2 regions of the Arthrobacter sp. N1 genome follow, and region 1 is predicted to be linked to the other one. Evidence: predicted binding sites of a transcription regulator. Region 1 holds the regulator's gene; the other holds the start of a gene.
What was found. The regulator HspR, encoded in region 1, represses chaperone genes until heat shock. The targets are predictions, from matches to a motif close to AAGTTGAGTCNNNNNGACTCAACTT.
Positions count from the first base shown of each region.

Region 1 (15,215 bases):
GCCCCGGCTGACCGACTGGGTCCGCGCGGACGAGATGCACCAGGCGTTCAACTTCGCCTACCTGCACCACCCGTGGAACGCCCACGCCCTGCGGGACGTCATCTCCTCCTCGCTCACGGCCTTCGACGCCGTGGCGGCGCCCACCACCTGGGTGCTCAGCAACCACGACGTCGTCCGGCACACCAGCCGCTTCGGCCTCACCGACGGCACGCCCCGCGGTGGTGACGGGATCGGGCACAGCGACCCCCAGCCCGATCTCCACACCGGCCTCGCCCGCGCCAGGGCGGCGTCGCTCGCCATGTTCGCCCTGCCCGGCGGCATCTACCTCTACCAGGGCGAGGAGCTCGGTCTCCCCGACCACACCTCCATGCCCGACGACGCCCGCCAGGATCCGACCTTCGCCCGGACCGGGGGCGAGCGGATCGGTCGTGACGGGTGCCGCGTACCGCTGCCGTGGCGCGCGGACCAGCCGTCCTCAGGGTTCGGCGGGGCGGACTCGACCGCAGCACCATGGCTCCCCCAGCCCGAGGGCTGGGCGGGGTTCGCCCGCGACGTCCAGGCTGCGGACCCGGATTCCACCCTGTCCCTCTACCGCACGGCCCTGCAGCTGAGGCGGGATCTGCGCCTCGGTGCGGGATCACTGAGCTGGTCCCGGCCGTTCGAGCAGAGCGACGTCGTCGCCTTCCTCAACGGCGAGGTGCTCGTGGTCCTCAACATGGGTGAGTTCGCCGCTCCCCTGCCTCCCGGCACGGTCATCGCGGCCAGCACGCCCGGCGCGGTGGAGGACGGCCTGCTGGTCCCGGACGCCTGCGTCTGGATCCTCAGCACCGCCGGATAGCGGATCCGCGCCCGATCCGGGATGATCGGGCGGGGCACGCCGACCGGCGCGCCCTTCACATCGTCCCGTGCCGGCCCTACCGGCCGGGAGCGCAGACCCAGGGGGACCATGGCCGGGATCAAGGATGTCGCCGAACTCGCCGGCGTCTCCACGGCCACCGTCTCCCGTGCCCTCAGCGGGAATGGGCGCGTGTCCGAGCGGGCCCGAGCCCGCGTGCTGCAGGCCGCGAAGGAACTCGACTTCGTGGTCAGTTCGACGGCGTCGTCCCTCGCCTCGGGACGGCACCGCAACATCGGCGTCGTCGTCCCGTCCGTGGCCCGCTGGTACTACTCCCAGATCCTCGACAGCGTGGCCGCATCCCTCCTCGAGGCGGGGTACGACCTCACGCTGTACAACCTGAACGAGGACGCCGGGTCCCGGGACCGCGTCCTGTCGGAGTTCCTGCTGCGGCAGCGGTGCGACGGCGTCATCCCCGTCTCGCTCGAGCTGAGCCGTGACGAACTGGGCCAGCTCCTGGCGGTCGGGAAGCCGGTCGTGGGCATCGGCGGCCCGCTGCCCGGAGCCGAGACCTACAGCGTCAACGACCACGAGATCGCGGAACTGGCCACCGAGCACCTGATCACGCTCGGGCACCGCAGGATCGCCCACATCGGCGGCTCGGACGCCTTCGAGAACGACTTCCGCATCTCCGGCACCCGTCGGCACGGCTACGAGTCGGCCATGGCCGCCGCGGGGCTGGACATCCTGGACTCCTGGCGGATCGACGGCGACTTCACCATCCAGGGCGGCTACGCCCAGGCCAAGCAGCTGCTCGGGTATCCGCGGGACACCCCCACCGCGGTGTTCTGCGCCTCCGACGAGATGGCCATCGGCGCCGTCCTCGCCGCGCGCGAACTGGGACTGCGCGTCCCCGAGGACGTCTCGGTGATCGGGATCGACGGGCACGAGCTGGGTGAGGCCCTCGGCCTGACGACGGTCGCGCAGTTCCCGCAGGAGCAGGGCCGGCGGGCCGTCGGGCGGCTCCTGCAGATCCTGCAGGAACCGGACGCGCACCGGCCGACGAACCATGCCGCGCGGACCGCCCTGATCATCCGCTCCAGCACGTCCGTCCCGAAGCCCTGAGGCGCGGCCGCCACCGGACGACGAAGGCCCGGCCCCCGTGCGGGAGCCGGGCCTTCCCGGGCAGGGTCAGCGGGCCTCGAAGACCGCGACCGTCCGTGCCGGGACCGTGAAGGTGCCGTCGGCGGCGGCCGTCGCCCCGCGGACGACGTCGTCGCTCCCCTCCGCCTGGACGGTGTGCAGGGCGAAGCCGGCTCCGGCTGCGGCAGGGACCCGCTGCACCGTGGCGTCGTCGGACGCGTTGAAGACGACGACGATGCCCTTCCGCCCGGGATCGACGTCCGGGCCGACGGTGTCGTCGAGGTGCATGACGATCACGCCGGGCGCCTGGTCGGTACCGCTGCCCGGGAAGGACAGCTTCTGCTGCACGAGGTCCGCCGTGCCGAGGCTGAACAGCGGGCTGCCCTGCCGGATGGCGAGCAGTTCCTGCGCCTGCAGCCGGGCCGCCTCGATGTCCGCCGCGGTCGGCTTGAGGGCGGGATCGGCGAGCAGCGGCTGCATGAAGGCGTACTTGTCCTCGTTGTCCGCCCGGGGCGGGAGGCCCCTGCCGAAGCCGTTGTCGGTGCCCGTGTGGTCGAGGACGTTGAACCAGTCGCCGGAATCGTAGCTGTTGCGGTCCAGCGACTTGCTGCGGAGCGCTTCGCCGCCCGCGTGCCAGAAGGAGATCCCCTGGCCGAACGCCGTCGTCGAGAGCGCCAGGGTCTGCATCCGGATCCGGTCCGCCATTGCGGTGTCCGTGGGCAGCTTGAAGGCCAGTGCGTCGAAGAGCGTCTCGTTGTCGTGCGCCTCGACGTAGGTGATCGCCTCCTGCGGGTCCGCGGTGTACCCGGCGGGTGAGCCGTTGTAGTCCACTCCGGCGCCGGTCACCTCGTTGCCGAGGCGGTCCGTGAACCGGTAGTCCCTGAGGTTGCCGGTCAGTCCCACGCGGATCTGGTCCTGGGACAGCAGCAGGCGGGCCCGCTGCTCCTCCTCCGTGCCGTTCCCCTCGACGCCGTTGGGGTCGGTGAGCAGGCCGGAGGCGAAGCCCTGGATCCGGGGGTCGCCGTCGAACGGACCGCCGCCGCGCACGGCGTCGCGCAGGCGGTCGTTGAACGTTCCGATGCCCGTGCCGGCCATGGTCGTTTGCGTCGCCTGCTCGAACCGTGCGTTGTCGGCCACCTCACCGAAGTTCCAGCCCTCGCCGTACAGGTATACGGATTTCCCGTCGACGCCGTCGCGCTCGAGCGTCAGCCCGTCGAGGGCCGCCCGGACGTCGAGGATGTTCTGCTTGGAGTGGTGTCCCATGAGGTCGAAGCGGAAGCCGTCGAGCTTGTACGTCCTGGCGAGGGTGACGATGGAGTCCACCATCAGCTTGCCCATCATGGTGTGCTCGGTGGCGGTGTTGGGGCAGCAGGTCGAGGTCTCGACGGCGCCCGACGCGGGGTTCAGCCGGTGGTAGTAGCCGGGCACGATCCGGTCGAGGTTGTTGGTCGAGGACTGGCCCGCGCCGGCGGTGTGGTTGTAGACGACGTCCTGGATCACGCGGAGCCCGGCGGTGTTCAGCGAGGAGACCATGGTGCGGAACTCGGCGATGCGGGTCCCGTCCGACGGATCGGTCGAGTAGGAGCCCTCGGGCGTCGTGTAGTGCAGGGGATCGTACCCCCAGTTGAAGCCGTCCTGGCCGGCCACGGCCGTGACGCACTCCTGCTGTTCCGTGCCGTCGGGCGCGAAGGAGTCGAGATCGCAGCCGGGCTCCGCCTGGAGTGCGCGGTCCTCCTCGATGGTGCCGATGTCGTTCACCGGGAGCAGGTGTACGGCGTTCAGGCCACTGGACGCGAGGTCCGAGAGCCGCGTCATGCCGTCGCTGCCGGAGCGCCCGAAGGCCGCGTAGGTGCCACGCTCGGCCTCGGGCACCGTGGTGTCGGTGATCGAGAAGTCGCGCACGTGCAGTTCGTAGACGGACAGCTCCTCGGGCTTCTGCACGGCCGGCTTGGTGAGGCGCGACCACGACTGCGGCATGAGTGCCGGGTCCTCGAGGTCCACGATCAGGGACCGCTCGGAGTTCGTCGACAGGCCCACGCTGTAGGGGTCGGTGACGATGTTGTGCTCGACGGCGCCGGTCTCGGGGACGAAGACCTCGACGTCGTACACGTAGTACGCGCCCTTCCAGTCCTTCTCGCCCTTGACGCTCCACACGCCGTCCTTGCCCGCGCGCAACGCGCGGGTGGTGATCGGGCTGCCGCCCGTCCCGTCCCGGAAGACCTGGACCGAGACGCTGCGGGCGGTCGGAGCCCACAGGTCGAGCTGGGGCTTCCGGCCCTTCCAGCTCAGGCCGAGCTCCTGCCGTGCCGCACCGGCGTAGAGGCTGTCCAGCACCCCCGGCACCTGCACCCCGGTGGCGGCGAGGACGGACCCGTCCGGTGCGAGGGCCGCGAGCAGCAGCTGGCCCCTGAGGAGCTCACCTGCCCTCCGCACGTCCTTCTTCCCGAGCGTGAGGGTGGTGAGGGAGGAGAGGTGCGGGTATCTCGCCGCGAGTGCGGGGGCGAGCTGCGATCCGCTCACGGAGAGATCGAGGGAGGCGCCCCCGACGACGGCGCCGTCCTCGACCGCCAGGCCGCCGTCGGGCGACGAGTACAGGCGGTACCGCGTGCCGTCGGGGAGATCCGCGTCCCAGGCGAGCGTTTCGGGGGTGAGCCAGTGCCCGGCCGTGGTCGCCGTCGGGGCCGCGGGGACGTCGCTGGAGATCACGTGCGTGCGGTGGTCGTAGGTGAAGGTGACGGGGCCCCCGGGAGCCTCGAGGGCCAGGTTCGCACCACCCGCCGCCCCGTCCGCACCGTAGTTCTCGCCCCATGCATCGTTCAGCGCCACCTTGTACTCGTAGGAGCCCGCGGGGACGTCGAAGGTCGCCGTCCAGGTGCCCGGTGATCCGGGCTCGGGGGCAAGTCTTGTCGCTGCGCACTCGGGCTGCCAGTCGCCGGGGCAGCCGAGTTCCGATTGCAGTGAACCGACGAGGGCCACCGTGCCCGGCACGGCCGTGTGGTCCGCGAGCGCCGGCGCGGGCGTCAGGGTGGCGAGGAGGGGCAGGGAGAGGACGACGGCGGCGAGCCGGGACACGCGTGGGGCAGCCGGCCCCCGCGCCGGCCGGGCCGTGGTGTCGAGGAGTGTCATGGTGGTCCTTCCCCGACCGCGCGTCGCTGCGCAGCCGGACTGTCCAGGAGTGGTTCTCCCGACCCTAGGGAGGGGCATGACCCGTCGTCAAGCAACTTTCACGAAAACTTTCTACGCCTGGAGGCCGCCTGCGCTAGATTGACCTCATGACTTCCGAGACCCGGACCGACCGCCCCCGCCTGGACGACGTCGCCCGGACGGCCGGCGTCAGCGTGCCCACCGTGTCACGGGTGCTGAACGGCAAGGGCGGCGCCTCGCAGGAGACCCGGCAGGCGGTGCTCGCGGCCATGGACAGCCTGGGCTACGAGCGCCCGGCGCGGACGGCCGGCCGGTCGAAGGGGCAGATCGGCGTCGTGGTGCCCGATCTCGTCAATCCCGTCTTCCCGGCCTTCGCGGGGGCGATCGCCGCCCTGCTGGCACCGAACGACTACATCCCCGCCCTCTGCACACTGCCCGGCGGGGGCATCACGGAGGACGAGTACGTGGCCCTGATGCTGGACCAGGGCGTCAGCGGCATCATCTTCGTCTGCGCCGCGCACTCGGACGGTCGGGCGAGCGTGGAGCGCTACCGCCGGCTGCGCGGCCGCGTGCCGTTCGTGCTGGTCAACGGCGCCCGCCCCGAGATCGACGCGCCGTCCGTCTCGAACGACGACGCCACCGCGATCCGGACCGCGGTCCGCCACCTCGTGGCGCAGGGGCACCAGCGCGTGGGATTCGCGACGGGCTCGGACCGGTTCATCCCGAGCCGCCGGAAGCTCGAGGGCTTCCGTGCCGGGCTCCTCCAGTTCCTCGGCGAGGACGATGCCGATCCGCACATCGCGACGAGCATGTTCACCATCGAGGGAGGCCAGAGTGCCGCCGACGAGCTGATCGACAGCGGCCACACGGGCATCGTCTGCGCCTCCGACGTCATGGCACTCGGCGCGATGCGTGCGGCGCAGACGCGCGGGCTACGGGTCCCCGAGGACATCTCGGTGGTCGGCTTCGACGACTCACCGCTCATGGCCTTCACCGACCCGCCCCTGACCACGCTCCGGCAGAACATCACCGCGATGGCGGAGGCCGCCGTCCACGCCCTCGTCACCGAACTCGCCGGCGACCGCACCTCCCGCTCGGACATCCTCTTCCAGGCGGACCTCGTGGTCCGTGGCTCCACCGGAGCAGGACCGGCGGTCAGGACCGCGCCCTAGTTCGCGGCGCGCAGGGGCAGCTGCCCCAGAGGAGGCCGGACGGCCTCCGGTCGCCACACCACGACGGCCTGGCTCCGCGGGCGGGGGCGCTGCCCGCGCGCGAGGGTGACGACGTCGCCCGCGAGACCGGCGGCGAAGACGCGCCCCGACTCGGCCTGCACGCGCCGCTGCGCGAGTTCCGCGGTCAGCTCGCCCACGCGGGACCGGAGCGCCGCGACCTGGTTCTCGAGGTCGAGGATGCGGCGGATGCCCTCGAGGGACACGCCCTCCTGGGAGAGCCGCTGGATCTCCCGCAGGGTCCCGACGTCCTTCTGGGAATAGCGCCGCGCCCGTCCCGGGGCACGGCTGGGCGTGACGAGTCCCAGCCGGTCGTACTGCCGCAGCGTCTGCGGGTGCATGTCGGCGAGCTCCGCGGCCACGGAGATGACGTACACGGGCATCGTGTAGTCCATCGGTGGCCTCCTTCCGTGCCGGTCCTCCCGGCGTTCGCTCAAATGTACTGTTACAGGCGCGCCTTCGCGGCCAGGCCGTCCCGGGGATCGGCGTCCTTCGTCGCGTCCCTGAACGCCTCGACGGCGGCTTCCGCCTCCTTGGACAGGTTCTGCGGCACCACCACCTCGACGGTCACCAGCAGGTCTCCCGTGGTCTTCGACGTCTTCACACCGCGGCCCTTGAGGCGGAGGGTACGGCCCGACGGCGTCCCTGCGGGGATACGCATCTTCACGAGCTCACCCGTGAGGGTCGGGACCTCGATCTGCGCTCCGAGGGCGGCCTCGGGGAACGTGACGGGCACGGTCAGGCGGATGGTGTCGCCGTCGCGCTTGAACAGCGGGTGCTCCTTGACGGACACCGCGACCATGAGGTCGCCCGGACCTGCCTGGCCGGGCTGGCCCTTGCCCTTGACCCGGACCTTCTGTCCGTCGCGGATGCCGGCGGGGATCCGTACGTCGATCTGCTCGCCCGACGGCTCACGCAGGCCGATCGTGGTGCCGTTGATGGCACCGGCGAAGGAGATGGAGGTGCTGGCCGTCCGGTCCGCGCCCTTCTGCGGGCGGGACTGCTGGAAGCCGCCGGGGAAGCTGCTGCCGCCCATCCCGCCGCCGCCGAAGAGATCGGCGAACTCCGGGGGGAGGGTGCTGTTCGAGAACCCCGTGCGCTGGCGCGGCCCTGCGCCCTGGCCGAAGAGGTTGCCGAAGATGTCCTCGAACCCGGCACCGGCTCCCGCGCCCCCACCCGGACCACCGGCGGAGAATCGGGCACCACCGCCCATGGCGCGGATGGCGTCGTACTGCTGGCGCTGCTCGGCGTCGGACAGGACCGAGTAGGCCTCGGACACGTCCTTGAACATGCGCTCGGACCCGGCGTCACCCTGGTTCTGGTCGGGGTGGTGCTTGCGGGCGAGCTTGCGGTACGCCTTCTTGATATCGGCGTCGGACGCATCTTTGGAGACACCCAGGATCTTGTAGAAATCCTTGTCGACCCAATCCTGACTGGCCACTGGGCGTCTCCTTCCGTAGGTACTGCTGAAGATGTGGGGGCCGGACGGGTCCGGGCGTACCCCGAGCGCCCGGCCGTTTCCTCCCGACCGGTCAGGTCGGGAAAGACGGGTGGGGCTGTCTTCTGCGGGGCCCTTGATCTTCCGGAGCGAGCTCTGCGAGCTCAGGAATCTCGTCGGCCCGGGAAGACTGCCCCACCCGGTGTTCCAGTTACTCCGGAACCGCCACGATGACCTGGGCGGCCCGGAGGACGCGCTCGCCCTTACGGTAGCCCGCGCGGAGGATCTGGCTGACGCTGTCGGCCTGCACGTCGGCACTCGGCTGCTGCATGAGCGCCTCGTGGACGTTCGGGTCGAAGGCGACGCCGACCTCGTCGATCCGGGTGAGCTCGTACGCCTTGAGGACGTTCTCGAGCTTGCCGGCGATGGCCGCGAACGGCCCCCCGGCGAGGTCGCCGTGCTGGCGTGCGGCGTCGATGTCGTCGAGGACGGGCATCAGCGAGTTGAGCACGCCGATGACCGCCTGGTCACGGGCGACGTCCCGGTCACGCTCGACGCGGCGCCGGTAGTTGACGTATTCCGCCTGGAGCCGGAGGAGGTCGTTCCGCAGGTCCGCGACGACGTCCACGGCCGGATTGCTCTCGCCCTCCGCGCCCGCCTCATTGAGGATGGCCTCGGCCTGGGCCAGGGCGTCCCCCTCGGAGGCGTCGCCCGAGGGCGCTGCCTGCTCCCCGGCCGCGGGATCCTCCGCGGCCGGGGCGCCGGCGTCGTTCTGCTGCCCACGGACTTCGCCCGTTTCCGGGTCGATCTTCCGGTTGTCACGGAAGCTCACCGGCTCCGACTGGTGCTCTTCTTCATTTCCGTGGTGCGGCATGACTACTTCTTCTCGTTGTCGTCGTCCACGACCTCGGCGTCGACGATGTCCTCGTCGGAGCCCTCGGCCGTCGGCTGGTCGTCGGCGGGTGCGCCACCGGCCTGCCCCGCGTCCTGCTGGGCCGAAGCGTAGATCGCTTCGCCGAGCTTGGACTGGGATGCCTGCAGCTTCTCGAAGGCCGACTTCACCTCGTCGTCGTTGTCCTGCGACTCGAGCGCCTTCTTGAGGGCGTCGACGTCGGCCTGGACCTCGGTCCTGACCTCCTCGGGCAGCTTGTCCGCGTTGTCGGCGATCAGCTTGTCCACCGAGTAGGCGAGCTGCTCGGCGCCGTTGCGGACGTCGGCCGCCTCGCGGCGCTTCTTGTCCTCGGCCGCGTGCTCCTCGGCCTCGCGGACCATGCGCTCGATGTCCTCCTTGGAGAGCGAGGAACCACCGGTGATGGTCATCGACTGCTCGGTACCCGTGCCCTTGTCCTTCGCGGACACGTGGACGATGCCGTTGGCGTCGATGTCGAAGGTGACCTCGACCTGCGGCACCCCGCGGGGGGCCGGCGCGATGCCGGTCAGCTCGAACGTGCCCAGCGGCTTGTTGTCACGGGTGAACTCGCGCTCGCCCTGAAAGACCTGGATGGCCACGGACGGCTGGTTGTCGTCCGCCGTCGTGAAGGTCTCGCTGCGCTTGGTCGGGATGGCCGTGTTGCGCTCGATGAGCTTGGTCATCATGCCGCCCTTGGTCTCGATGCCGAGGGACAGCGGGGTGACGTCGATGAGCAGGACGTCCTTGCGCTCGCCCTTGAGGACGCCGGCCTGCAGTGCGGCACCGACGGCCACGACCTCGTCCGGGTTGACGCCCTTGTTGGGCTCCTTGCCGCCTGCGAGCTCCTTGACGAGCTCACCGACCGCGGGCATACGCGTGGATCCGCCGACCAGGACGATGTGGTCGATGTCGGCGACCTTGATCCCGGCCTCGGCGATGACGTCGTTGAACGGCTTCTTGGTGCGGTCCAGCAGGTCCTTGGTCAGGTCCTGGAACTTGGCGCGCGAGAGGTGCTCGTCCAGGTGGACGGGACCGTCCGCCGTGACGGAGAGGTACTGCAGCGAGATGTTGGTGGAGGTGGCCGAGGAGAGTTCCTTCTTGGCCTGCTCCGCAGCCTCCTTCAGACGCTGCAGGGCGATCTTGTCCTTGGACAGGTCCGCACCCTTGGCCTTGGCCTGCGACAGCAGGTAGTCGACCACGCGCTGGTCCCAGTCGTCGCCGCCGAGCCGGTTGTCACCGGCGGTGGAGCGGACCTGGATCGTGGAGAAGGCGTCCTCGTCCTTGCCCACCTCGAGGAGCGAGACGTCGAACGTTCCGCCGCCGAGGTCGAAGACGAGGATGAGCTCGTCCTCCTTGCCCTTGTCGAGCCCGTAGGCGAGAGCGGCCGCGGTGGGCTCGTTGACGATGCGCAGGACCTTCAGGCCCGCGATCTCGCCGGCCTCCTTCGTGGCCTGGCGCTCGGCGTCGTTGAAGTAGGCGGGCACGGTGATGACGGCGTCCGTGACCTTCTCGCCGAGGTAGCTCTCGGCGTCGGTCTTCAGCTTCTGCAGCGTGCGCGCCGAGATCTCCTGCGCGGTGTACTTCTTGCCGTCGATGTCGACGTTCCAGTCGGTGCCCATGTGGCGCTTGACCGATGCGATGGTGCGGTCGATGTTGTTGACGGCCTGGCGCTTGGCGATCTCGCCGACCAGCACCTCGCCGGACTTGGAGAATGCGACGATCGACGGCGTGGTGCGGGCGCCCTCGGCGTTCGCGATGACGGTGGGCTCGCCGCCTTCGAGAACCGAGACGACCGAGTTGGTGGTTCCGAGGTCAATACCTACTGCACGTGACATGCAATTTCCTTTCGACTGCCCGGGATTTGCGAGGCGCTCATCCGCCGGGCGCGTAGATTGAGCGTTCTGCACTCAACTATAGGCCCGAGGGCTCGAGGCACCAAATCACCTTGAGTCGGGTCGACTCAACTCCTCCTCGGGCGGTCGGCTCCATCAGGTCCGCCGGGGAGAGATCGCGTGTGTGTGGGGGGCTCCGACACCACGGAGAAGACACGCGGATGGACGTGCACCCCGGCAGGCCGGCGGATGCCGGACGGGCTGGTCCGCCGGCGCACTACCGGCGGGTGAGGGCGGCGTGCAGGGCGGTGACGCGTTCGAGGATGTCGTCCCGGACCAGGCGCATGCGCTCGATCCCCTCGATACCGCGTTCACCGGGCTCGTCCGTCTCCCATCGCTCGTAGAGCGTGCCGTCGACCTCGTCGACCTGCGCCTCGGCACCCAGGACGACGACGAGGTCCGCCCGCTCCTGGTCCTCGCGGGTGATCCGCCGGGGCATGTTCCGGCTGATGTCGATCCCCAGCTCGGCCAGGACCTCCGCGGAGAGGCCGTTGACGGCAGACCCGGGCTTCGACCCGGCGGAGGCACTGGCGACGGCACCCCCGGCCACCCTGTCCATGAGGCCGGCCGCTATCTGTGACTTGCCCCCGTTCTTAACGCACACGAACAGGACCGAGGGCGTGGCTGCCTTGAAGCTCATCGGGGTACTCACTTCTGCTCTGGAGGTCGGGATCAGGGGTCGCGGATCGGAGGCCGGGGATCAGGAGGCGGGACGGGCCGTGCATGACGCGGGGCTCGGCTTCCCGGACCCAGCCTATGCACCGCCGACTGCACCGTCGACTGCACCGTCGACGCTCTCCCCTGCAGGGCTGCGCACGGTCCGGCTCCCTGCAGGACGGCGCACGGTCCGGCGCCGGGAGTCCTCTTCCCGTCGTTCCGTCCGGCAGCCCCGGCCCTGGTCCGCTTCCGTGCTCGCCGGACATCTGCGGCGCGGCCCGCTCCCCTAGCCGCAGCCCGCGGTGCCGGGGCATACTGCGGTCATGGAACTCGACGAGTGGTGGGCAGCCGTCCTGCCGGAGACGCGGCAGTGGCTGGGCGATCACAACGGCGAGGCGCTCTCCCCCGAGGTGGCCGCGGACATCAGCCGCGTGGGCGGCCTGATCGCCGCCGACCCCTGGTGGATAGGTGAGCGCGGCCCCGACGGCGTCTTCCTCTCGGATGCGGCGACCGACTGGATCGAAGCGCGCGCCAACGCGGAGTGACGCCGGGGCGCGGTCCCGCGCGTCAGCGACGCGGCGGACCTTCCCGCGCCCCTGCACCTCCGACGACGGCGGGAGCCGGACCCGACGGAGGTCGGGACCGGCTCCCTCCTCGTCCTCCCTCCTCGTCCTCCCTACGCGACGCCGGCGCGACGGCGGACCAGCACCGCACCGCCGATGCCTGCTCCCACCAGCGCCAGCGCGCCGAGGGCCAGGGGCGCGGTCGACTCCGGCGAGGAGGCCGGCGCCGACGCGACGCCCGTGTCCACACCGCCCATCGGCAGGGCCGTCAGCTGGCCCCGGACAGCACCCGGCACGAAGCCGGACGTGTGCGTGTCGGCCGAGAAGCCGGCGGGGTCGGCCTCGAGTTGCTTGAGGGAGAAGCCCTCGCCCGTGTCCACGCCGTCGTCACCCGTCAGTCCCGTGGTGAAGGGGCCCTGGAGGCAGCCCGAAACCGTCAGGGTCCCCTCGCCCGCAGGATTCGGGAAGGCGATGCGGGGCGGGCCGTTCTTCCCCGCCGCGGTCTGGTGGATGTGGGTCGAGGTCTTCGCCATGCTCTGGAACGGCGGCGTGACGCCGTCGAGCGTGATGTCGTAGCAGATGATCTCGAGGTCCGAGTTGATCATGAAGTTGAACGTGCCGGTGGCACCGGGCTCACCCGGGGCGGGTGCGCCGTCCGGGCCGATCACGTTGCCCGGGAGCGCCGCGACCGTGTAGGCACTGGTGAAGGAGTCCGGCCGGTCGACGGCCGTCTCCGCGGACGCGGGCGCAGCGCCCATCGCCGTCACGAGCGCCGCTGTCCCGACGATGCCCGACAGCCCGGCGATCCTTCTCTTCGTGGTCCTCTGCATGGTGTCCCTTCCGATGTGCGCGCCGCGGGTCGGTGCGCCTGCGAAGGTATACTCGCGCTTGCGTCCGGGCGTTCATCGCCGCGGACGGACCGCCGTCGTCGCGGAGTGGTCGGACGTCGCGGACGAACCGGTGAACGTTTCACCACCCCCGGCTGTATCCCCTTCGCACCCACACCTGCGGACAGGCGGACACGATGCTCGGGACGACGGCTCGGAGGGCGGTTTCAATCAGGGACGACGCCGGCACGTTCGACGTGCGGGAGGCCTTCGACGAGCACGGCCGTGGCCTCTACGCCTTCGCGTACAACAGCACGCGCGACGGCGGCATGGCCGAGGAATGCGTGCAGGAGACCTTCGTCCGGGCCTGGCGGGCACGGGCCAGCTACCGGCCCGACCGCGGGTCGGAGCGGACCTGGCTGTTCGCGATAGCCCGGAACGTGGTGATCGACCAGCTGCGTGCCCGGCAGAGACGGCCCACTCCGGTCACCGACGACCACCTGCAGGCGTCCGCCACCGTGGTCTCGGAGACGGGACCGGCCGATGACCGGATCGTGCTGTACGGCGGGCTGGCGCGGTTGAGCAGGGAACACCGCGAGGTGATCGTCGCGGTCCAGCTGCAGGGGATGACCTACCTCCAGCTCGAGAGGCACACGGGCGTCCCCGCGGCGACGCTGCGAACACGGATGTTCTACGGACTGAGAGCGCTGAGGGAAGCACTGCGCGAGGAGGAGGAGCAATGAGCGATCAGCATGCACGCCGGGAGGCACTGCTCGCGGCTGCCCTCACCGGTGATCTCCACGGCGACGAGCAGCGCGACTTCGACCTCGCCTGCGCCGCGGACCCGACCCTGGCGGAGGAGCTGCAGGAGCTCAGGGACCTCACGCGGCGGCTGGGCCGCGCGGACCTGGCGTGGGAGGAAGCGCCGTTGCCGCCCGGCCTCGCCGAGCGCGTCTCCCTGGCCACGGATGCGGATCCCGTCGATCCCGCCGTGGACACCGCTCCGTCCCGCTCCCGGCGCACCGGCAGCAGGAGGCCCACGTCCGGGACCCGCCCGCGTCGGTTGCAGTTCTCGCTCGCCGCGGCCGGGCTCGTGGTGGCCGGTGCGCTCGGGGGGCAGGCCCTGACGGGAGCCCTGCAGGCTCCCCCGGACGGCCCGCCCGGGACGCTCGGCGCAATGGAGGACGTCGCCTTCTCGGAGCAGCCTGCAGGAACCACCGTCGACGCCGCCCTCGTGGCGCACACCTGGGGCACGGAGACGGTGCTCGAACTGGACGGGCTCGCCGTCGGGGAGGAGTTCGAGGTGGTGCTGGTGGGTGAGGACGGCGAGGAGTACCTCTCCGGCACCTTCCTCGGGGCGGACCGCACGGTCACCTGCCGGATGAACGCCGCGGTGCTGCGCGAGGACGTGTCCCAGCTCCAGATCCGCGACGGTGGGGGCGCCGTGGTCGCGGTGTCCGACGTCGTCGTGCTCTGACCGGATCATCGTCGTCGTGCTCTGACCGGATCATCACGGACGACGGCGGGCGGGAAGACGCCTGCGACGCCCCGCCGTCCCGGGGTCAGCCGAACGGGTTGGTGTCCTGGCAGGACACCTCATCGGCGGTCTGGTTGATGGCACCCGAGACGTCAGGACCGGCGACCTGGTCGAGCCCACCTGCGGCGTCCGCGCCGACATACACCTGCACACCGTAGACCGAGGGATCTGGAGCGGCGATCGACGCCGGCAGCCCGAGCAGGGCGGCGATGGCCCGTGCCTCCTCCTCGAAGCCCTCGCCGTAGTAGATGCCGGTGAGGGGCGTCGCGGGGGCGGGCATGCTCCCGGCCCCGGCGTAGCCGGCCCCCGTCAGCGCCGGGACGAGTGACGCGACGACGCCTGCGCCGCCCGTCCCGTCCGCGACGACCACGGGGACCGAGGAGGCTTCGGGCTGCGGACCGGTGTCGGGACTCGCGGTCGGGTCGGTGCTCCCGGCCGCGGGATCACCCTCCGCGGGAACACCTTCCGCGGGAACACCTTCCGCGGGAACGTCCGCCGCGGGCGTCGTCAGATCGGCACTGGACCGGAGTGCGGCGAAGAGTTCGGACGCGAGGGGTTCGTCCAGCACCAGGCGGTTCGGATCGGCCGCGGGCACCGTCGGGACCGCGATGAACGCGACCTTCGCCGGGTCGATGTCCTTCAACCGGTTCCCGATGGTGACCATGGCGGGAACGGTGGCCAGTCCCCTGTCCACGGTGAGGTTGCTGGTCAGGGCGTCGGCGATCCCGAGCAGTCGCTGCGGGTTCCCGAGAGTCCCCTCATCCTTGATCTTCCGGGTGAGCGAACCGAGGAAGGCCTGCTGAGCCTGGATCCGGCCGAGGTCACCGCCGTCACCGAACGCCGCGCGGGCCCGCAGGAACGCCAGGGCCTGCTCGCCCTGGACGCTCGAGGTCCCGGCCGGCAGCTTCAGGCCGGACTTCGGCTCGTCGATCGCCTGGGTGACACAGACGTCCACTCCCCCGACGGCGTCGGAGAGCTCGGTGACCGCGGTGAAATCAGCCAGCATGAAGTGGTCCACCTCGAGCCCCGTGACCTCGTTG
Region 1 is NZ_CP102608.1:3,159,615-3,174,829, forward strand. Features, by position in the region: gene NVV32_RS14650 (glycoside hydrolase family 13 protein) at 1-838, shown strand, start outside; gene NVV32_RS14655 (LacI family DNA-binding transcriptional regulator) at 947-1,960, shown strand; gene pulA (pullulanase-type alpha-1,6-glucosidase) at 2,027-5,104, opposite strand; gene NVV32_RS14665 (LacI family DNA-binding transcriptional regulator) at 5,251-6,294, shown strand; gene NVV32_RS14670 (heat shock protein transcriptional repressor HspR) at 6,291-6,746, opposite strand; gene NVV32_RS14675 (DnaJ C-terminal domain-containing protein) at 6,797-7,792, opposite strand; gene NVV32_RS14680 (nucleotide exchange factor GrpE) at 8,001-8,663, opposite strand; gene dnaK (molecular chaperone DnaK) at 8,666-10,534, opposite strand; gene NVV32_RS14690 (low molecular weight phosphatase family protein) at 10,809-11,231, opposite strand; gene NVV32_RS14695 (hypothetical protein) at 11,572-11,793, shown strand; gene NVV32_RS14700 (CHRD domain-containing protein) at 11,925-12,641, opposite strand; gene NVV32_RS14705 (sigma-70 family RNA polymerase sigma factor) at 12,836-13,381, shown strand; gene NVV32_RS14710 (hypothetical protein) at 13,378-14,115, shown strand; gene NVV32_RS14715 (LCP family protein) at 14,201-15,215, opposite strand, start outside.

Region 2 (15,215 bases), 1.5 Mb from region 1:
TGGAAGATCCTCGGAATCCGTCAAGTACCTGCCCACAGGTGAAGTCATGACTTATGCCTACCACGGGAGAAACGAATCAGCGTTAGGTCTGACGCGCCCCCGGAGCTTGCTGAGCCTGATGAGCTGGCCACGAAATGCTGCGTGAGCCTCATCTCGGTCTCAGCGGGTCTGTTCAAAGTGGGCTGAAGGAGATTCATCGATTCTGATCAGGGACTGCGCGGCGACGGACTCGAACGGTGGAGTTCGATCGTCGGGCTGTACGGGCAGAGTCTTTGGTGTGGGTCGTGTCAGGGCAGTCTGTGGTTCAGGTTTTCGAGTACTGCCGAGAAGTACCGTTCGATGATGTCGACGTCCTTGCAGTCAATTCCTTCCGCTACCTCGAGGAAGCTCGTTCGAAGGATTTCGGACGGATGCTGTTCGAGCCAGTCGGGTAGGGACTCTGCAGGTTCCAGATGAATGCCTCGCCTGTCAGTGGCACTGGGGCGACGACGCAGATAGCCGTCTGCTTCCAGCCGGTCCAGAACAGACGTCGTGGTCGCCGAGGAAAAGCCCAGGTGCGCGGCAACGTCCTTCGGTGCCACAATCCGCTTCTCTTTCCATTCCTGGCTGAGATAGAAGAGGGCCGCCATGTCCTTGTCGTTGAGGTTCCGCGAGTCACGCTGCAGCCGATAGGCGCGATCGGTGGCCTGGCGCATCTGCCGAAGCCGGAACACCATCTGATCCACGTGGCGTAGATGCTGCTCGAAATCCTCCAGGGGGCGTTGAAGCACCCCCGGCGTTTCCTCATGCGCCTCCGGCCCCGCACCGCCTTCCATGTAATTGGTCAACTGTTCTGCACGCATCTGTGGTTCGTGGTGATTCATCTGCCATCCGCCCGCCGTGAAAACACAGGGCCCAGAGGTTGCGCCCCCGCAACATGCCTCTACCGTCCCACAGCAGGGCTGATATGTCATAAAACGAATAGCTAGATTGTCTAGCTTGTTGATTTGCGATTGAACGTGTAGCGTTCGAAACAAGTCATCAACGGTTCTGCGGGGGCGCATACCGATGAAGCAGCACGTGTTCCCCCGCACCGTCTGCTCCTTCTTGTGTGTGCCCGCTCACCACGGGTGACTCACCCCCACAAGGAGCGCACAGCGCTCGAACAAGAAGGAGCACTTCGATGACCGAGAATCCGACCCGACCCACCACCAACGGCCAGGCGCCCCGAGCAGCCACGCCGATCGTCGACCCGGCGAGGACCGGGGCCCAGTCCTCCGGCCTTCACACGGATCAGGGCAACACCTCCATTGCGGACACCGTGGTGCAGAAGATCGCCGGCGTTGCCGCACGTGAGGTCCCCGGCGTCCACGCCATGGGTAACGCCGCCCGGCGCGCCTTCAACCAGATCACCGAGCGCATCCCCGGATCCCAGACGAACGCGTCCGGAGGCGTGAGCGTCGAAAAGGGCGAGAAGCAGACAGCCATCGATGTAACGATCGTCGTCGAGTACGGGGCATCCATCGTCGATGTCAGCAACACCATCCGCAAAAACATCATCAGCGCCGTCGAGCGTGCGACGGGCCTTGAGGTTATCGAAGTCAACGTCAACGTCTCCGACGTGCACCTTCCGACCGATGACGCCGACGAGTCCGACGACAACAAGACGTCCTCCACGGGCAAGGAACTCGAGTAGCAGCACAACCATCTGGCCCCTGCGGTCACCGGGACACCGCCCGGAAGAAGACACCGGACCGGCCCGGTGACCGCAGCCCCGCCCCACCGCGACTTACCTTCACACACCCATCACAGCGTCAGGACCACACCATGTCACGCAGCACCATCGGACTTTTCGTGGGTCTCCTCCTCGGCTTCGTCGCCGTCTTCGGAGGCTTCCTGGAATTCCTCGCCGTCATCATCTTCGCCGCCGTCGGTCTTCTGATCGGACGATTCCTTGACGGGTCCCTCGATCTCAACCAGCTCGCCGGTTCCCGCGCGAGGAAGGACTAACCCGTGGAGCCCACGCTTGACTCGCGCGAGGCCGGGCCGGGCAGATCGGCCCGACGCCGGGCAGCGAACACCTCAAGAGACGGGGAGCCCGGACGGGACGCAGCGAGCCTTGATCCTCACCCGGTTCCCTCGCACCACCCCACCGGTCGTAGCCTGACCCCCCGCCCCGCAGCTGATCGAGGTTCGCTGACGATGAGCGAGAAAGTCTTCGAGAAGCTGGCAACCCAGAGCGCCTCGGAACTCCCGTATGTCACCGGTACCGGTGGAGGACTGCTCGGCCTCGGCCGGAACCCCGGAAGAGATCAACGACCGCATGCAGCGATAAACCTCAGCGGCCGTAACGTCACAGTTTTCCTCGATGTCGCACTCGAGTTCCCGACAGACATCGCAGCTAGGTCCGCGCAGATCCGGCACCACGTCACCGCCAGCATCGAGCATGCCACCGGACTGGATGTACGCCGCATCGACATCACCATCAAGGCCCTCACCCCACAGACGGACCGATCACGCAGGAGCCTTCAATGAGCACCCGAACCACCCGAGCCTCGATCCGGAAGCGCCCCAGCCGCAGCATCCCGGCCGTCATCGTCGCCCTTGTCCTCCTAGCAGTAGCCGTCACGGCGGTCTGGTCCGGCATCACCGTCCTGACCGGCGGCAACACCGCGATCGTCGACGGAATCTCATCAGCAGCCGACACACCATGGTCGGCGCAAGCGGCGTACGTCCCCTCGATCGCCGTCGCCCTCATCGGCATCGCCCTGATCATCACTGCCCTCGTCCCCGGTCGGCACGACACGTACCTTCTGAACCACGACGGCGCGGCCGAAGCCGCGCTGACCCGGAAAGGACTGAAGACCTACCTCCAGGACCAGGCAGCCGACATCGACGGAGTCGACTCCGTGCGGGCCTCCACGAAAGGACGTCAGGTCGGTGTCCGCATCAACACCTACGCCCTAGATCGCCGCCAGGTCGAGAAGGACCTCGACCAAAGACTGCGGGGCAGGATGAACTCCTTAAACCTCAAGCACTCCCCACGCGTCCACATTCGCACCAGCACTCTCAAGGACTAGGAAGAGGATCCCACCATGCGACACACCGCAGCACGCCTCAACCGTGTCTGGCTCGCCATCATCGGCCTCATCCTCACCTTGGGAGCAGGTGCGGCGGCCACCATCGGCCTCGGATTCCTTGATCGCCGGTCCCTGGCCGGCATCCAGGCACCCGACCGCGCCCAGCCCATCCTCGGACTACCCGATGACCCGGCAACCGCCACGACACTCGCGACCATTCTGGTGGTGGGCGGCGCCATCATGGGCGTCCTTTGCCTCCTCTGGCTTCTGGCGCAGATTCCTCGCAAGCACGGGGCATCCGCGATAAAACTTCAGGACCCCGACAACAAGGGCCTGACCGTCATGAAGCCGAGCCTGCTCGAGAACGCGATCAGCGGCCGGGTCCAGGAGCTCGAGGACGTCACTGGCGCCACAACGATCATCCGTGGCTCCTCCCGCGCACCCGACATCGCCATGCGCATCACGACAACCTCACACGCCGACATCCCCACGATCGTCGGCGACGTCGAACAGCGCATCAACCACGACCTACGTCTGACCCTGGGCAGGGAGCCGGCTTCGCTAACCATCGCCATCGACGTGACAGCCGATCCGAAAAAAGACGACTCTGTCACCCTTCAACCAGCGCTCGCCCACGCGTGACTCACGCACATCTCATAAGCCCGCGCCAAACTGACGAAATGTCGAGGACACCATGAAGAAGATTGCCATCACCATCATCACAGCACTGTTCGGCCGATACATGGAGCGCCGGCGCGTCGCCGAGGGCCGCCCGAAAAAATCCCACGGCCGCCGCTGAACTAGCTATACCTTTTCAGACCCCGGCCCACTCATCGGACCGGCACATCAAAAACACCCCATCACAACGCAAGGAAAACATCGTGGGACTCGACGACAAGATCAAGAACGCAGCCGAGAAGATCACCGGCCAGGCCAAGGAAGCCTACGGCGACGCCACCGACAACGATCGCCTACGCGCCGAAGGCCAGGCTGACCAGTCCACAGCAGACATCAAGAACGCCGGCGAAAACGTAAAGGACGCCTTCAAGAAGTAGGGCAACCCCGAGCTGGAGGTCACCAGCCCGCCGCACACCCGCCGATGGCCTCCAGCTCCACCCCTCCCTGCCCGCACCCAAATCCCGGCAGACGCTGTGCACTCCTCTTCACGAGAGTGGTTGCGCGGCGCTCGGCTCGATCGAGTGTCTCGCAGATCTTTAGGTTTTCGAGACGTGTCTCGGCGGCCGATCGACCGGATTAGCTGTTGCAGTTGTGGTACCTCTGCGCCCGTTTTCATCGTCGCAGGTAGACGTCCCTTCGCCGGTCCGGCGGTGCTGATCGAGGAAGGAGTGTCAGAAGGTACGGAGAACCACCGGCTTGCGGGCCACGCTGTGCTCTCATCTTTCTTGCGCGAGTGCAACGTGAAGTGCGGTTCAGCTTCCCATCCCGGTGTCTAACTCGTTGATCCTTGCGTAAAAGGTTTTTCTTTCGGCTTCGTCGCGATCAGTGCTGTTGTGCGGTTTGGATGGAACGGTTTAACCACTCAACCATGAGGGACCGTTCCGCGGCACTCAGGCCGGGCAGTTGCGGAACGAGCGTGGCGAAGTTGACCGTGATTGAGGTGTTGCTGCCTGTTTCATCCACTGCGCGTCGTGGTCGGGTGATCTGGTTGAGCACGGCCTCGAAGAGGGCGTCTGCGAGCCCAGGATCCCTCCGCTCGGGTGGAGTCTCGAGTAGGGCTTGCACGGCGCCGGTGCCAGCGGCGTGAATCATCTCGAGAGCGCGCCTTTCGCTGACTTGCAAGAGGCCAGCAGTCGCGAGGGCGTGGATGCGACCCTGCAGCACCTCGATGCCTGTCTCGATGGCGGGAGAGGTTCCGGGGCGGGCATTCATCAACCGGATCAGTTCGGGGTTCGAGAGGCCAAAATCCATCTGCATACGCCACCCTGACCTCAGGGCCTCCACCGGGTCTTGGTGCCCGTCGGCATGTGCCGCTTTGCCTGCGACATGAACAGCCATGACGTGTTCCGCAATGGCGTCGAGGAGTCCGTCCTTATCACCGAATAGACGGTAGATCGTCGGCGCCTGAACGCCGGCGGCGTCCGCGACCCGTCGGGTCGTGACCGCAGCAGCTCCGCCCTCGCGAAGCAACCTGGCGGCGCCCTCGATGATGTGCGCGCGCAACTCTGCGCGGGGAGCATCCATGTCGACCGTCATGTATCGATGGTACTCGTTGATTGATTCCATCGGAAACAAGGGGTACAGTCGCCGCAGCAGTTATCAATGGAAACAACGAAGGTGAACCAATGATCATCATCACAGGAGCAACCGGGAATCTCGGCGGCCGAATCGTGGCCCGACTACTCGAGCGCGTGCCAGCCGCGGCGATCGGGGTCAGTGTCCGAGATGAGGCCAAGGCGACAGGACTCACTGCGAAGGGAGTACGAGTCCGGGAAGGAGACTTCACCCGGCCGGCCACGCTCGAGAAGTCACTCGAGGGTGCTGATCAAGTCCTCGTCGTATCCGCTGCCATCCGCGGAGGAGGAGCATTCGAGGCGAACAGCGCCGCCATCGATGCTGCGGTCGCGGCAGGCGCCTCACGGATCCTGTACACGAGCCATCAAGCAGCCTCAGCGACATCGCTCTTCCCGCCCCAGCGGGTCCATGCCGCAACCGAGGAGTACCTGGCGCAGCAAGGCATACCTTTCGTCGCCCTCCGAAACGGCTTCTATGCCAACGCGCTCGGCATACACCTCGACAGCGCGCTGTCCACCGGGAAGATCACGATTCCCGAAGACGGCCCAGTCTCCTGGACGGCGCACGAGGACCTGGCTGAAGTCGCCGCAGTCGCTCTTACCGAACCCGACGCGATCAGCGGCACCTCACCGCCGCTTACCGCGTCAGCAGCCCTCGACCTCGGTGACGTGGCCAGGGTCCTCACTCGACTTACCGAACGTACCATCACCCGAGTGACGATCGGCGACGACGAATGGAAGGCTGCAGCGATCGCCCGCGGGCTGCCACCCATGGTCGCCGACTTTTCTCTCGGCATGTTCCAAGCCGCACGACGAGGTGAGTTTTCTGTCGTAAACCCCACCCTCGAGACCACCATTGCCCATCCACCTCTACCCGTTGAGCACACGCTCCAGCAGCTCCTCGGAAGGCGTGATCGAAGCGCGGCGGGTCAAAATCGAGCAGTCCCGCATCGTCCCAATAGATGATGGTCAAAAGGAACTGAGCAAGCGGCCACAAAGCGCTGTGAGAACCGCGCCACTTACCGTTGCGATTCACACACGGGGGAGTCGTCGCGCGGCGCTCGGCTCGATCGAGTGTCTTGTAAAGCTTTAGGGTTTGAGACGGTCTGAAATGGATCGATGTCTTATGGCGGCGCCGTCGAGCGGTGGCGCGCTCATCAGGCGTCGGACAGCAACATTTCTTGAAGGTGAGCAGCTCCGCCCAGCCAGTTCAAGGGATAAGGACGAGGCGTCCGCGGAGCCTTCGTCGTTCCAGGCGGGTGTGTGCCGCAGAAGCGGCGGTCAGAAGAGGGGAACCTATTGTTCACGAAGTTTATGGGCGTTTCCTGCTGGGTGCGTGCCACGAGATCGAATGATTAGTACCCCCGCACGTCTGCGCGGGGGTACTAATTCTTAGGGAAGGACGGTAGAACTATGCCTCGACTGCCTTTTGGTTTTCGGTAGCGGATGCCGGGGATTCGACTGCCGCTGATTCGACCGGGGTGGAGGAATCGGCGCTGACGATCTCGATCTTGCGGGGCTTGGCCCGTTCGACGACGGGGATCATCACGTTCAGGACCCCGTTTTCGTACCGGGCGGAGATCCCTTCGGTGTCGATGCCCTGGCCGAGGTTCAGCTGGCGCAGGAACGAGCCACTCTCACGCTCACGGGTCAGCCATTTCACACCTTCAGTGCCGTGTAGAGTGCGCTCGGCGCGGATGGTCAGCAGCTGGCCGTCGACGTCGATGTCGACCGAACCGGGGTCGATGCCCGGCAGGTCCGCGGAGAGGATGTAGTGGTCCTTCTCCCGGTACAGGTCCATCGGCATCAGGCGCAGTCCCGGACGGTTCTCCAGCAGGGCGCCGGCAACGCGGTTCAGCTCACGGAACGGATCAAAACTCATGGCCACTGGAATCAACTCCTTTGCAGAAGCCACCGACAGGTGGTTTGTTCTTCAAGGTTGAGCGTCCTCCGCTCAACTACGAAAAATGTTAGCACTCACCCTGGCAGAGTGCCAGATGCTGTTCACGGACGTCGTCCCGACGGCTGTTGGCGTGCGACCAGTGGTAGTCAGATGTGCCAGTTGGTTGGACGGTCACCCCGTTCGATCGGACGGTCGGACGGTCGAACGAGGGTCATTGCTGGCAGCGCACTCCTGCCGGCAAAGGTCGAGTTTCCCCAACGAGGTCTCTCCACTCGGACAAGGATTTTCGACAGCGACAAATGCAGATGGGTGGAGCTGAAGCAGCGCCTCATCCCAGCGCCTCCCACCGGGTCTTCTTCGAGTGTGTTCACTCTGAGGGGTTTGGCTGTTCTCCTTCTTAAACCCGTCGAAAAAACGACCGTTCTTTCGAGATCCGCCTTGCGACTGATGACCACAAGCTCCAGGTCGCTTACTGTGCGAGCATGTCCCATAAGAAGCTTGCATCCAGCATCGTGAGGAACCCCTGGTCTCACGCCGTCGCCGGCGGAGCACTGGCTCTTATCCCGGGTAGGAAGTACCCAGCCTGGCTGCGCCGAACCATCACTTTGGGCTCCACAGCAACGGTGGTCGCTGTCATCACGGTCCCAAGACTCGGCTCTAAGTTCCTCAAGCACACCTCCGTACAGGAAACACCACCAGTCACCAACATCAGCCCAAAAGCCAAGGCCGGCTTCGCCACCGTCGCCGGAGCCCTGATGTACGGGACGATGCGGCTTGGTTGGTGGTTCGACGAAGCCGCCGAACAGACTATGCGGAAGATACAGGTGCCCTATCCCCGGGTCGTCCTAGGAGTAGCTACCGGTGTGCTGTACTACTACACCGACGATCGACGATTGAAGAAAGACGATCAAGGACGGACAAAAGCCGACGTCTGAGGATACTCACGACGGTCACGACTGCTCCACCCGATCGCTCAGCGGATGGGGCTTGAGCCTGCCCGCGTCGAACGGTGTGTCTCTCACTGGACGGATCGCGCGTGCTGCTCGAACGACGGTGATTCTGCGGGAACAACGTCGAAGAGAAGCCCCGCTGGATCTTGCATCACCACCCACGTCCTGCCGACAGCGACCTGGACGGCTCCGAGCCGTTTAGAGCGATCGACCTCGGCGTGCACGTCATCGGTCTCGATATCGAGGTGATACCTGGCGGTCCTCGCAGGTCCAATGTCCTGTAATCCGACCCAGGACAGGGCAGCTGGCTGCGGAAGAGCCGTGAACTCAGGAAATTGCTTGACTTGCTGGGCATCGGTGAGCAGAGCGGCGGCCCAAAAATCGGGGTTGCGGCGAATGTCTCGGACGGCGCGTCGATGATGACCTCGCGCAGCAGTATCCGGTGCATAGCTCTTAGTAGAACGTGACAACAGTCGACGGCGCCACATCTTCCGAGCTTCAAATCTGAACGTCGGGCACGACATCGTGCGGGTCGATTGACGGCCACCCACCGTCGTGTCCGACGGGGCGACGTTCCGGTAGCCGGTCCCTTAGCGCTCAACGTAGTTGCTGCGGGTGGGCCGCTGCGTGAGTCTGAAGCGAACGAGGCGCTGGATCATGATCGGGTAAACGTGAAGGAGGACTCCGATGAGCAGGATCTGGAGTGCGCCCGCGGGGTGGGACGTCACTGTGGCAATGAGGACGAGGAGCCCTGTGGCGGCGACGCCGAGAAGGTGACCAGTTTCGGACTGTTCAGTCCCTCGAAGAAAGCCGCTCGTACCCGGCTCTTCGTTCTTCGCCTGACGCATGTTCTTGATGACCCGGTTCCAACCGACGACATCGAGGGCACGCCGAACGGCCTCAGCACCCAGCAGCGTATAGATCCGTGGCTCGAACGATCGGACCCGGTAGCGGGAGCGCGCAATATCGACCAGTGACGGACCGATCAGCAGCGCCATGAAAAGAAACCCGCCCTGGACGACGACCGCGTAGACGACGTGGCCGGGCCCGATAGCGAACCAGCCGGCACCAGCTAGTCCAATACCGACCAGAAAACCCGCAACAACTGGTGTAGGTGATGTGACTTGTTCAGCGCCCACTGTTCTCGGTCCTACTCGGTGGCGGCGCGTGCGGCGGCATTAGCTAGCGCAGTCGAGCGGAAGAGGACCACGGTCTGCGCGATGAGCGCCGCGAACGCGAGCAGCGGTCCTGCCTGTCCACCAACAAGAACCTGTGCGATCAGGGCCGTAATCATTCCGATACCGGCAACGGGCATCATCTTCCTCAGCGCTGGAAGAGCAGCTCTGTGCCCGGCTGCCCAGGCTTCACTGGATGCCTGGGTGTGCCTGGTACGGATCCCGGCTGCTGCGTTGCGGCTGATCAGGCCCTCAGCTGCCTGACGTGTGACGAACAGGCAGACAGCGGGTAGGAACACCAGGGTGAGAAGCAGGATGGTCAGAGCGACATACTCTTCAGACATCAGCGACCCGCAGCGACGAAAACATCGTTGTCATGCTCCCGAGTCTATCCAGCTCCATTAGTCAGACGGCCTGTGGACCAATCGCTCAGCGGGACGGAGGTTCGAGCCTGTTGAGGTACCTGTCGATGAGTTGCTGGGCTCGGGTTGGCGTCATGCGGTCGGTGTCGGTTGCCCCAGCAATGGGGACGCTCCAGCAGCCATCCCTCATCAGTCAGGTACCTCCAACCCTTCAACAGTCGGTTGTCCTACGCCACCTGATCCTGTGGTTTCTCCTATCTAGGGCGACCCTCTTGGAACCACGCGTCCCGGTTGTCGTTAGTGTCCAGTGGACGGCGGATGTTTTGTTTTATCTCCATCATCGAGATACTGGTCTATGAGCTCTCACCATCCGGCGCCTGTAGCCCGCCCGACGAAAAGCACTCGCCACGTCGATCGGGCGCGTCAGATCGCCGTTACTGCAAGCGAAATCATCAGTCTCCTTGGACCTCTCATCGGTGCGGGGATCATCGGATCTCAGGTCGAGGAGTCCTCAGGCGGTGACCTGTCCTCCGACGCAACACTCGTAGCGCCAGGTGGACCCGCTTTCTCCATCTGGTCGGTCATCTATTTGGGCCTTTTCATCTACACAATCTGGCAATGGTTACCGTCACGGACTGCTGATACGAGGATGCGGGCAACGGGCTGGCTCTCGTCCCTGTCCATGCTGCTGAAGGCTGCATGGCTCGTGGTGACTCAGCAAGATTGGATCTGGGCAAGCGTCGCGGTCATCGTCGCATTGCTGGTCACCCTGGTTCTTCTAGTCAGGCGGCTTACCCGGCACAGAGCATCACATGGCAGGAGTGAGCTTCTGGTCGTGGACGGTACGTTCGGGCTGTACCTTGGCTGGGTCTGCGTCGCCACCGCAGCGAATATCGCAGCAGCCCTCGCCTCAGCGGGCGTCGCGACAACAGGGTTGAGCGCCGAGTGGGCTACGGCCGCCTTGATTCTGTTCCTCGCTGGCGCTTTGACACTGCTGCAGACCAAGGTCGGAAGGAGATGGGCGGTAGCTGCAGCATCATGCTGGGGGTTGGCTTGGGTAGCCATAGCAAGGATTGCTGATCAGCCCCAGTCGGTGGTCGTAGCCGGCACGGCTGCCGTAGCGACAGTGCTTGTCCTCGGTGTCACCGCCCTCCTCAGATCCAGGCACGCCTTGTCCCGTTAGGTTTCGGCTCCCTACCCTGAAGTTTCTCCATTCGTGGGTGTCGGCTGGCCAGTGGTGGCCGAGGTGGACGTACCTGGTGCCCATGGACACGCCAACACGATGGCAGCTCGGCTCAGGGATGGTCTGGTGCGTCGGATGATGGGCTTGCCGAACAGGCCGCCGAAAAGGTTAAGGCTGTTCTCGAGAAGGATCGGCCTGTCCAGCGGTATGAGTAGCTGTGCAGTTGCCATGAGAGGAACTCTCTTTAGGGGAAGCTCCCTTCTGGCTTTGGGTCTCTCAGGCCAGGTTGATAACCGCTGGTGCGGCCGGAAATTCCAGTGGGCAACCCGCACCCACAACTGCCCTGCAGACGGTCTGGTCACGAAAGCCGCTAGAGGAGGGGTCGCAGGGGTATGAGGACGGTTTCGGCGAAACGGGCGGCGGGGTGACGTCTACTCCATTCGTCCAGTTCGACTTTCGTCGAGTTGTCCCGGTCGATGGCGAAGATCTTCTCCATGTCGGCGGCAAAGCCCTCGTCCTGGACCTCGAGGTTGGTTTCGTAGTTGAAGCGCAGACTGAGCCGGTCGATGTTCGCGGTCCCGACGATGGACCACTGGCCATCGATCGTGGCGGTCTTGGCGTGGATCATCGCGTTCCGATACTGCAACACGGTAATACCGGCTTCCAGGAGTGAGGAGTAGAAGCCTCTCGAGAGCCAGTCGGCGAGGATGTGATTGGAATCCTGCGGGACGATGATCTGGACGTCGACTCCTCGACGGGATGCTTCGACCAGGCCTGCGAGGATCCTTTGGTCGGGGATGAAGTACGCGGTCGTGAGGTAGATGTGGTGCTGGGCTCGGCTGATCGCATCGAGGTAGACGCTGCGGATCGGGTAGACCAGGTCGGCGGGGATGTTGTTGATCGCCACGATGCGCGAGTTCCAGTGCACCGGGTTCTGCGGGGATAGTTCGGGGCGTCTGACGGCGAGGTGATTCCATACCTGTCCGAAGGCGTGTCCGAGTTCGAAGGCTGCCGGCCCGACGAGCCGCACATGCGTGTCCCGCCACTCCGTTGCATAGAGGGATCCGATGTTGTATCCGCCGATGAACGCGGTGTCGTTATCGACCAGGAGGATTTTGCGGTGCGTCAGCCCTGTCGCCGCGACGGGACCGTATTGCAGTTTCGGTCCCAGGGCGGGGAAGCGGAACACATGGACGTCGGGGTGGAAGGTGTAGAACGACGAGGGCACCACGAGGTTCCCGAAGTGGTCGTAGATGACGTACACGGCAACGCCCCGGGCGGCAGCTTCATTGAGGGCGTCGCGGAACGCGTGCCCTACCTCGTCGTCCTTCCAGAGATATGTCTCGAGGAAAATCCGGTTCTCGGCCGCCCTGATGGCCTCGAGCATGTCGTCGAACAGGTCCTGGCCGTAGGTGTAGGTCGTCGTTGCCGTTTCACCGACCTGCGAGTGGAACGTGCCGGGACGAGGGAAGCCGGTGCGCTGGGACCTATCCTTTTTCTTCAGAGCGTCAGCGGCTATGAGTGCCGCGATTACCGCTCCCTGAGCGGCGACGACGCCGGCCGCGCCCTTCATGGCGAAGCGCCGGAGGGAGGGGACAAGGGAACTCCTACCGGCAGCGACCATGATCTGAGCCTAACTGCACATCTTCTCCCTGCTTTGCCGCGTCACTCACATTTCATTGGAGCACCGATGAGTTCTTCGTTTTCGAACGGCAACGAGGGCGTACCAGCTCGAAGCTTTCAGCTGTGCGAGACGTCGTGGCTTTACGGGTCTCGGGGACAGGCATCCGCGGAAGGCGTGGATCGGATGGCCGGCACTGTTGGTGGTGAGATTGGTATGGGGTCGATCTGTTATGTGACAGATTCTGCGCGCGGTCTAGATCGACACGGTTGCGGGCATCTCCACGTCACCGGGGTAGTGGAGCCCTATTTGATGGCGGGCCTCGTCGAGGAGCTCCATGGTCATGACAGTTTCAGAGGTCGTCATGTGGGGGCTTTCGGTCATGCCGGTTTGTATGCAGCGGGTGACCTCACGTAGTTCGTGGCTGAAGCCTTGCCCGTATGCCTCGAAGTGTTCCGTTCTGAGGGTGCCTTGGCGGGGTTGAATGATGAGTTCACCGGGGTTGAACAGGGGAGTGGATGACCGGAGCCAGCCTTCAGTGCCTCCGACGGTGACGATGCTGGGGCATTGGGAGCCGATGGATGTGATGAGTTGTGCGTGGGCTCCGGTGTCGTAGGTGAGGGTCAGGGCGGGTACACCCCTACGCCACAGCTCAGATCGGTTCAGATCGTGTTGATCTAGGGTTCTTCTGCGGCTTCTGCAACAGAAGTGCTCAAGGGTCTAGACGTCGTGCACCGACAACGGGGCGTGGGGACTGCCGTCTTACCTCTTCCTGACCCGCCTTCGATGAGGAAGTTTCGCTTGCCCATACCAAAGGGTAAACGCGACTCGCACTGTCGGACATAAGGCGATCGGCTAAAGAAACTCGTGTTGGTGACCTACGTGACTGGAGATGTTGGCATGGCGTGGTCCGGCTTTTCGTTGTGGCCTGAGCTGGCGTGATGTTTGCTGTGTCGTGTCGTGAGCAGGATCAGGCCCAGCGCGGCACCCCATATCGTGAGGGTGTCGAAGGCGAAGCGTTCGGTTGTGCCGAGCCCCAGTGGTATTGATGGCCGGCCGCTGATCGCGTCGATGAATAGAACGAATCCAGCGAGTGAGAGCCCGACACTGGCCAGGGTCAGAACACGTGCCCAGCGTGCTGCGGTGCTGCCTTTGAGTGCGGCCGCGAGGACGAGCATTCCCACCCATTGGAGCACGGCTTGGGCGAGGGCCGCATTGTCGTGAGCTGCGGGCTGCAGGTCCCAGGGCAGGAGACCGACTGCCGCCACAAGTAGACCGCCCAAAGCGAGGAAGGCCATCGCTGCCTGCCCGGTCCGTCGTCTCGGCCATATGGACCAGAAAAGAATCGCGCCTACGGTCAACAAGATGCCATTGGCTACTGTCGCGCCATTGGCTAGGAGGTGTGCGGGTGAACAGATGTACCGTTCGACGCGGGTACCGGCGTCGTAGATTCCGCACTCGGTCACGCCCAGATCGCTGATGAAGTTCGATGACCAGGAATACTGGTTAGGCCACTGAGCGGCTGCGAATGCCTGGGCCGGGAAGGTCAGGAGGCAAAGAATCCACAGCGTGGCACCCAGACGAGTTCGTGTCATGCCACGAGCATACAATACGATCGTATTGTTCTGGTTCGGAGTAGCCTCGGCTCATGACCTCCGCTGGCGCTCAGCGCATCCTGACGGCCGTGCAGGACATCCTGATCGAGAGGGGCATTGAGGACGTGACGATCCGTAACGTCGCCGCAGCCGCCGGTCTCTCTATAGGTGCAGTTCAGCATCACCACAGGACCAAGGACGATCTGATCATGGCGGCCATGGACGAGGTCTCCAGAAACTTCATCGAGAGGGTGAGCGCCGTGCTGACGCCGGAGGCGTCAGCACGCCAGAACCTGGATGCGGTGTGCAGGATTCTCGGTGGCGTGGATGATGAGTCCCGTACCGCTTCAGTCATCTGGTTGGCCTACGCTTCGAAGGCAACAACAAGCAGCGCAGTAGCCGACGCTCATCAGTCATCCTGGCGCCTCATGGAAGCGGGCCTGACAACTCTGCTCCAGCGATGGAAACCATCCCTCGGAGATGATGACGCAGCCATGCTGATGGCACTACTTGATGGCATCGCCGTTGCTAGGGCAACCGAGACCGACCGCATGACGCCGATCCGAGCCCAGCAACTCATCGACAGGTACCTCGACAGGCTCGAACCTCCGTCCCGCTGAGCGACCTCCGTGCGGGCATTTGTGGGCCCCTATTCAGGACGTCGGCTCCGGCGCCTCGGGTGCTCCGAGTTGCACTGCCAACTCCATGCAGCGCAGGCGGGCTGGGGAGAAGTCGTAGGGCATGCTCCGGATGACCTCCGCCGCGCTCCTGGCGCGGGAGCCCTCTGGCGGCTTGGGGCCGGGCGCTGCGTCGGCGTCTTCGGGCGGGTGCAGTTCGTCCCAGGCGTCGAAGAGTGCGTTCTCCTTCTCCATTTGGCCGGACTCCTCGATGACGCGCATCAGCGCGGTCTCGAAAGCGTGCCGCTCGGCCGCCGCCTGCGCCACGCGGGGGTCGTCGACGGCGACAGTGTCGTCCAGGGCCGCCTCGGCGGCGTCGATCCTGTCGGACTCCGCCCGCAGTGCCGGATCGGCGGCCAGAGCGAGGAAGCGGCCGGCCTGGACGGCGGCGCCGAGCGGACCGAAGATCCGTTCGGTGACCAGCAGGACATCCAGGTC
Region 2 is NZ_CP102608.1:1,700,132-1,715,346, forward strand. Features, by position in the region: gene NVV32_RS07650 (MarR family winged helix-turn-helix transcriptional regulator) at 1-48, opposite strand, end outside; gene NVV32_RS07655 (MarR family winged helix-turn-helix transcriptional regulator) at 288-863, opposite strand; gene NVV32_RS07660 (Asp23/Gls24 family envelope stress response protein) at 1,163-1,675, shown strand; gene NVV32_RS07665 (DUF2273 domain-containing protein) at 1,807-1,989, shown strand; gene NVV32_RS07670 (Asp23/Gls24 family envelope stress response protein) at 2,182-2,514, shown strand; gene NVV32_RS07675 (DUF6286 domain-containing protein) at 2,511-3,059, shown strand; gene NVV32_RS07680 (hypothetical protein) at 3,075-3,701, shown strand; gene NVV32_RS07685 (CsbD family protein) at 3,941-4,114, shown strand; gene NVV32_RS07690 (TetR/AcrR family transcriptional regulator) at 4,560-5,273, opposite strand; gene NVV32_RS07695 (NAD(P)H-binding protein) at 5,363-6,277, shown strand; gene NVV32_RS07700 (Hsp20/alpha crystallin family protein) at 6,723-7,193, opposite strand; gene NVV32_RS07705 (hypothetical protein) at 7,697-8,149, shown strand; gene NVV32_RS07710 (VOC family protein) at 8,233-8,688, opposite strand; gene NVV32_RS07715 (hypothetical protein) at 8,755-9,303, opposite strand; gene NVV32_RS07720 (SdpI family protein) at 9,315-9,683, opposite strand; gene NVV32_RS07725 (phospholipase D-like domain-containing protein) at 11,255-12,508, opposite strand; gene NVV32_RS07730 (DUF998 domain-containing protein) at 13,384-14,100, opposite strand; gene NVV32_RS07735 (TetR/AcrR family transcriptional regulator) at 14,154-14,720, shown strand; gene NVV32_RS07740 (MerR family transcriptional regulator) at 14,754-15,215, opposite strand, start outside.
Region 2: a site for HspR is predicted at 7,248-7,272, ahead of NVV32_RS07700 (Hsp20/alpha crystallin family protein). Genes of this name have one in related genera too.